Regions from separate parts of the Streptomyces cinnamoneus genome, predicted to be linked through region 2. Evidence: predicted binding sites of a transcription regulator. Region 2 holds the regulator's gene; the other holds the start of a gene.
What was found. Region 2 encodes HspR, which represses chaperone genes until heat shock. Its sites were predicted from a motif close to TTGAGNNNNNNNNNCTCAA; they were not measured.
Positions count from the first base shown of each region.

Region 1: lon (endopeptidase La) is a predicted target of HspR. The motif match lies at 1,366-1,384, and genes of this name have one in related genera.

Region 1 covers NZ_PKFQ01000001.1:4,775,998-4,779,403, forward strand. Annotated here, with positions in the region: gene CYQ11_RS21485 (spermidine synthase family protein) at 1-68, opposite strand, end outside; gene CYQ11_RS21490 (rhomboid-like protein) at 261-1,145, shown strand; gene lon (endopeptidase La) at 1,407-3,406, shown strand, end outside.
Region 2 covers NZ_PKFQ01000001.1:3,390,045-3,393,450, reverse strand. Annotated here, with positions in the region: gene dnaJ (molecular chaperone DnaJ) at 29-1,201, shown strand; gene CYQ11_RS14665 (heat shock protein transcriptional repressor HspR) at 1,207-1,662, shown strand; gene CYQ11_RS29535 (endonuclease domain-containing protein) at 1,921-2,907, shown strand; gene CYQ11_RS14655 (pyridoxamine 5'-phosphate oxidase family protein) at 2,882-3,286, opposite strand.

The sequences.
Region 1 (3,406 bases), 1.4 Mb from region 2:
TGGGGGCCGTCACGGCGCTCGACGGTGACGGGCGCGTCGTCGCCGTGCCGGGTGCTCACTGCGGTCATGTGCGTGCCTCCTCGGGTCGTCGGTGCCTCTGGCGACGCGCGGGCGCGTCAAAGGGTTGACAAGGGTGACTGGAGTCACGGCCAGAGGTTGATTCGGCGGACCGCTGTGCACCTTAATGTTCAGGAGCGGACGGGTGGACGGACGCGCTGCCCGGCGAGCCCGAGGAAGCCCGTGGAAAGGGGCTTGGCCGAGTGACTGCGGTTGACGCGGACGCCGACGTCGACGCCGAAGCGGTGCCGGGCGCCGCCCCGGCCCCGGTCCGCCGCGCGCGCCACCTCCCGCGCGGCCTGCGCCGGCTGCTGCCCACGCCCCTGGGCACGCCCTTCACGTTCTTCTACGGTCTCGTCCTGCTGGCCACCGCCGTCTACACCGACCTCGGTGACGAGGCCACGGTCAACCAGCTCCTGCGCGACTCCAGCACCGACGCCGCCCACCTCGCCGAGCAGCCGCTCGTGGTGCTGGTCGCCAGCGCCCTGTGGATCGCGGGCGGCGTGTACTCCGCGTACGGGCCCGTCTTCGTCCTCGTCATGACCGCGCTGGAGCGGCGCGTGGGCTCCGCCCGCGCGGCGGGGGTCTTCCTCCTCGGCCACGTCCTGGCCACGCTGGCCACGGAACTCCCCGTGGCCGGCGCCGTGGCCGCCGGCCGGCTGCCGGAGGCGTCGATGCACCGCCTCGACTACGGCATCAGCTTCGGCCTGATGGCCTGCGTCGGCGCCCTGTCGGGGCTGCTGTCGCGGCGCGCCGAATGGGCCCTGCTGGGCGTGGCCGGGGCGATGTGCGCCCGGGACCTGGTCGATCTGGTCGACCCGCTGGCGAGCTGGGGGCATCCGATCGCCCTGCTGACGGGCGTCGCCTGCCGCTCGCTGGTGCGGGACCGGTCCCCGAGCCGTGGAGCGGCCCCGGCCCTCTCGGCGGCCGCGGCCGTCCCGCCGCCCCCCGCTGCGGCACCCGCGGCCGGGGAGCCCGGTGCGGCCGGTGCGCTGGGGGAGGGTGTGCCGTGCCGGATCCCCCGGCCGCGCGCCGCGGACGGCGCCGGCGGGCAGCGCCGCGACGCGGACGCCCTCCGGTCGGGCTGACGGGGGCGCGGCGCCGTCGCCTCGCCGAGGTGAAGAACACGGCGTGACGGCCGGCGGGCCGTGCGGTCCGGGCGCGGCCGCCCCTGTGCGCCGGCACTTCGCGCTTCACTTCGGCGTCACCCCCAGGGATGGCCGCAGGGCGTGCCGGGCACGGCCGGCGTCCCCGGCGTGATCGCTCACAGCGAACACGAGCCTGGGAACACCACGGGCTTCCCGGGCATTGAGTCGACATAGCTCAACTTGCCTGCCGAAGGGGAGATCATGGCTTCGACGTCCACACCGCTCACCCTGCCCGTGCTGCCGCTCGACGACGAGGTGGTGCTGCCCGGCATGGTCGTCCCGCTGGACCTGTCCGACGGCGACGTCCGCGCGGCCGTGGAGGCGGCGCAGGCGGCCGCCGGGACCGGCGCCAAGCCGCGGGTGCTGCTCGTCCCGCGGGTCGACGGCACGTACGCGGCGGTCGGCACGCTCGGCACCGTGGAGCAGGTGGGCCGCCTCTCCGACGGCGACCCCGGCGCGCTCATCCGCGGCGTCCGCCGGGTGCGGATCGGATCCGGCACGACCGGGCCCGGTGCCGCGCTGTGGGTCGAGGGCACCGCGATGGAGGAGGTCACCCCCGATCCGCTGCCGGGCGCCGTGACCGAGCTGATGAAGGAGTACAAGGCGCTGGCCACCAGCTGGCTGCGCAAGCGCGGCGCCTGGCAGGTCGTCGACCGCGTCCAGCAGATCGACGACGTCGGCCAGCTCGCCGACAACTCCGGCTATTCGCCCTTCCTCACCGTCGCCCAGCGCGTCGAGCTGCTGGAGACCGCCGACCCGGTGGCCCGGCTCCGCCTGGCCGTGAAGTGGCTCGGCGACCACCTCGCCGAGCAGGACGTCGCGGAGTCCATCGCGAAGGACGTCCAGGAAGGCGTCGACAAGCAGCAGCGCGAGTTCCTGCTCCGCCGCCAGCTGGAGGCCGTCCGCAAGGAACTGGCCGGGCTGAGCGGCGACCCGGAGAGCGAGTCGGAGGACTACCGCGCCCGCGTCGAGGCCGCCGACCTGCCGGACGACGTCCGCCAGGCGGCCCTGAAGGAGGTCGACAAGCTCGAACGCGCCTCCGACCAGAGCCCCGAGAGCGGCTGGATCCGCACCTGGCTCGACACGGTCCTGGAGATGCCGTGGAACGAGCGCACGGAGGACGCGTACGACATCCCGGGCGCCAAGGCCGTCCTCGACGCCGACCACGCGGGACTGGAGGACGTCAAGGAACGGATCACCGAATACCTGGCGGTGCGCAAGCGGCGCGCCGACCGGGGGCTGGGTGTGGTCGGCGGGCGGCGCGGGGGCGCGGTGCTCGCGCTCGTCGGCCCGCCCGGCGTCGGCAAGACCTCGCTGGGCGAGAGCGTCGCCCGCGCGATGGGCCGCAAGTTCGTCCGCGTCGCGCTCGGCGGGGTCCGCGACGAGGCGGAGATCCGCGGCCACCGGCGCACCTACGTCGGCGCGCTGCCGGGCCGGATCGTCCGGGCGGTCAAGGAGGCCGGCTCGATGAACCCGGTCGTCCTGCTCGACGAGATCGACAAGGTCGGCTCGGACTTCCGCGGCGACCCGGCGGCCGCCCTGCTCGAAGTCCTGGACCCCGCCCAGAACCACACCTTCCGGGACCACTACCTGGAGGTCGAGCTCGACCTGTCCGACGTCGTCTTCCTGGCGACGGCCAACGTCCTCGAAGCGATCCCCGAGGCCCTCCTGGACCGCATGGAACTGGTCCGCCTCGACGGCTACACCGAGGACGAGAAGGTCGTCATCGCCCGCGACCACCTGCTGCGCAGGCAGCTGGAGCGCGCCGGCCTGGAGCCGGGCGAGGTCGCGCTGGAGGACGGTGCGCTGCGCAGGCTCGCCGGCGAGTACACCCGCGAGGCGGGCGTGCGGAACCTGGAGCGCGCGATCGCCCGGCTGCTGCGCAAGGTCGCGGCCCGGCACGAACTGGGCGAGCAGGACCTGCCGTTCACCATCGGTGTGGACCAGTTGCGGCCGCTGATCGGGCGGCCGCACCACACGCCCGAGTCCGCCCAGGACCCGGCCGAACGGCGCACGTCCGTACCCGGCGTGGCCACGGGCCTGGCGGTCACGGGCGCGGGCGGCGACGTCCTGTTCGTCGAGGCGTCCCTGGCCGACCCCGAGACGGGCGGGGCGGGGCTGACCCTCACCGGCCAGCTCGGCGACGTCATGAAGGAGTCCGCCCAGATCGCCCTGTCCTTCCTGCGCTCCCACGGCGCGGA
Region 2 (3,406 bases):
GGAGCACGAGGAAGGAGGGACGTCGAGGATGAGCCTGAGCAGGGACTTGCTGGAGAAGGATCTGTACAAGGTCCTCGGCGTCCCCAAGGACGCCACCGAGGCGGAGATCAAGAAGGCGTACCGGAAGCTCGCCCGCGAGTTCCACCCGGACGCCAACAAGGGCGACGCCTCGGCCGAGGAGCGCTTCAAGGAGATCTCCGAGGCGAACGACGTCCTCGCCGACCCCAAGCGCCGCAAGGAGTACGACGAGGCGCGCGCCCTGTTCGGCAACGGCGGCTTCCGTCCCGGGCCGGGCGGTGCCGGCGGCTCCTTCAACTTCGACCTGGGCGACCTCTTCGGGGGCGCCCAGGGCGGAGCGGGAGCGGGCGGCTTCGGCGGCGGTCTGGGCGACGTCTTCGGCGGCCTCTTCAACCGGGGCACGACGACCCGCACCCAGCCGCGCCGCGGCCAGGACGTCGAGTCCGAGGTCTCGCTGAGCTTCGCCGAGGCGGTGGAGGGGGCCACGGTCCCGCTCCGGATGTCCTCCTCGGCGGCCTGCAAGGCGTGCTCGGGCACGGGCGACAAGAACGGTACGCCGCGCGTCTGCCCCACCTGCGTCGGCACCGGCCAGGTGTCGCGCGGCGCGGGCGGCGGCTTCTCGCTGACCGACCCCTGCCCCGACTGCCGGGGGCGCGGGCTGATCCCCGAGCACCCCTGCGACGTCTGCAACGGCAGCGGCCGGGCCAAGTCCTCCCGCACGATGCAGGTCCGCATCCCGGCCGGCGTCTTGGACGGCCAGCGGATCCGGCTGCGCGGCAAGGGCGCCCCGGGTGAGCGCGGCGGTCCGGCCGGCGACCTCTACGTCATCGTCCACGTCGGCTCGCACCCGGTCTTCGGCCGCAAGGGCGACAACCTCACCGTCACCGTGCCCGTCACCTTCGTGGAGGCGGCGCTGGGTGGCGAGGTGAAGGTCCCCACGCTCGGCGGCCCGCCGGTGACGCTCAAGCTGCCGCCGGGCACGCCGGGCGGTCGTACGATGCGGGCCAGGGGCAAGGGCGCCGTGCGCAAGGACGGCACCCGCGGCGACCTCCTCGTGACCGTCGAGGTGGCCGTGCCCCAGAGCCTCGGGGACAAGGCCCGGGAAGCCCTGGAGACCTACCGCGAGGCCACGGCGGGTGAGGACCCGCGGGCAGAACTGTTCCAGGCCGCGAAGGGAGAGTGACCCCCATGGAAGGTGTGGGCCGCCGGCGCAATCCGTACGAGCTGACCGACGAGTCGCCGGTCTACGTCATCTCCGTGGCGGCACAGCTGTCGGGCCTGCACCCGCAGACCCTGCGGCAGTACGACCGCCTCGGCCTGGTCTCCCCGGACCGCACGGCCGGGCGCGGCCGGCGCTATTCGGCGCGGGACATCGAACTGCTCCGCCAGGTGCAGCAGCTGAGCCAGGACGAGGGCATCAACCTGGCCGGCATCAAGCGCATCATCGAGCTGGAGAACCAGGTGGCCGCGCTGTCGGCGCGCGTCGCCGAGCTCCAGCAGGTGGTCGAGGGCGCGACCACCGCCATGCAGCAGGCCGAGGCGGCGGTCCACGCCTCGTACCGCCGGGACCTGGTGCCGTACCAGGACGTCCAGCAGGCGAGCGCGCTGGTGGTGTGGCGGCCGCGGCGGGACAGGGAGCACTGACGCTCCGCGGGACCTGGAGTTCTCGGCGAGGGGCCGGAAGGGCGAGAGCCTTTCCGGCCCCTCGCCGTATCCGCGGCGCGGCCGCTGCGGCGGGCCGGGCGGGGCCGGTGCCTCCACGAGTGCCCCGCGCACCTGGGCCGCCCTCCCGGTGGCCGAACGCCGCCCGACGTGGGGCCGCCCGACGTGGGGTTTCGCGGAGTCATCCGTAGTTATCCACAGGACTGGTGGGGGCGGCGCGAAGCAGGGACACTACGGAGTGTGACGGGGGATGACACGATGTGGCGGGCCCTGGCCGGTGGTCAGGGCGGGGTGCTGCTCACCGCGCAGGCGGGGGAGGGAGGGTGGACGCGGCCGCGGTTGCGCCGCCTGCTGGGCCGGTGCGGATGGGCGCGGATCCAGCCCGGCGCCTGGCTCGAACCGGGGCGGGCGATGGGTGTGCGCCAGTGGCTGTGGCTCCATCAACTGCTGCGGCCCGTCCTGGTGGTGAGCCACTGGGCGGCCGCGATGCTGCACGGCGTCGAGACGCGCGTCGAGCGCGTCGACTTCATCGCGCCGCCGGGGGCGGCCTGCGCGGCCGTCAGGAGCGGGGTGGTGCACCGGCTGCCGCTCGGTGAGGACGAGGTGACCACGGTGGCCGGGCTGAGAACGACCATGGTCGCGCGGACCATGGCGGACCTGCTGCGCACCGGGCCGCGTGACGACGCCCTGGTGGCGGTCGACTCGGCCTTGGGCTGGCGGCACGGCACAGGGGTGGAGCAGCGCGGTGCGCGCCGGCCGCCGCTCGCCCCGCTCGACGCGATCGGGCGGGCCCTGACCGCGGCCCCGGAGCTGCGGGGCGCCAGGACGGCGGCGTGGTGGCTGGCCATGGCGGACCCCCGGTCGGGGTCCCCGGCCGAGACGGTGGCGAGGCTGCGGATGCGCGACGCCGGGCTGTGTCCGGAGACGCAGGTGCCGCTCGTGTCGCCCGTGACGGGGCGGCGCGTGTACCCGGACTTCCTCTTCCGGGCGCAGGGCCTGGTCGTGGAGGTCGAGGGCTATGAGTGGCACGGCACCAGGGCCCAGCACCAGCGGGACGTCCTGCGGTTCAACGACCTGGCGACGTGCCCGGAGGTCCGGCGGATCCTGCGGTTCACCACGGCCGACGTCTACCGCCGGCCGGAGGGGATGATCCGGGACATCCGGCAGGCCCTGGCCGTCCGGCGCGGCCCGCCGGCGGTCGTCAGCCCCGGCCCATCGCCCGGGTGACGGTGATCTCGATGACGACGCGGTCGGGGTTGGGGCGCGGGGTGCGGCCGTAGCGCACGGCGTAGCGCTCGACCGCGTCGGCGACGACGTCGGCCTCGGTGCGGACGACTGCACGGCCTTCGAGCGTGGCCCAGCGCTTGCCCTCCATCTGGCACACGGCGACGCGGGCGCCGTCCGGGCCGGCGGCCTGGACGTTGGCGACCTTGCGGCTGTCCTTGCCGGTGATGACGCGGGCGGTTCCCGTTGCGGGGTCGTAGGTCACGCCGACAGGGACGACGTGCGGGGAGCCGTCCGGGCGGGGGGTGGTCAGGGTGCACACGTGCCGCTCGCGCCAGAAGGCCGCGTAGGCGGGGTCGGGGTTGCGGGGGTCGATCGCCATGGGGCTCAGGTTAGGGGAGGGCGCGGCCGCGCGGGTGGGGGTTCGCCTCGCTCGCCGGGGCGGCGGGCGCGGGGGCCGGTGAGGGCGCCGTCCTGGGGGGCGGGGCGCCGGCGGCCGCGC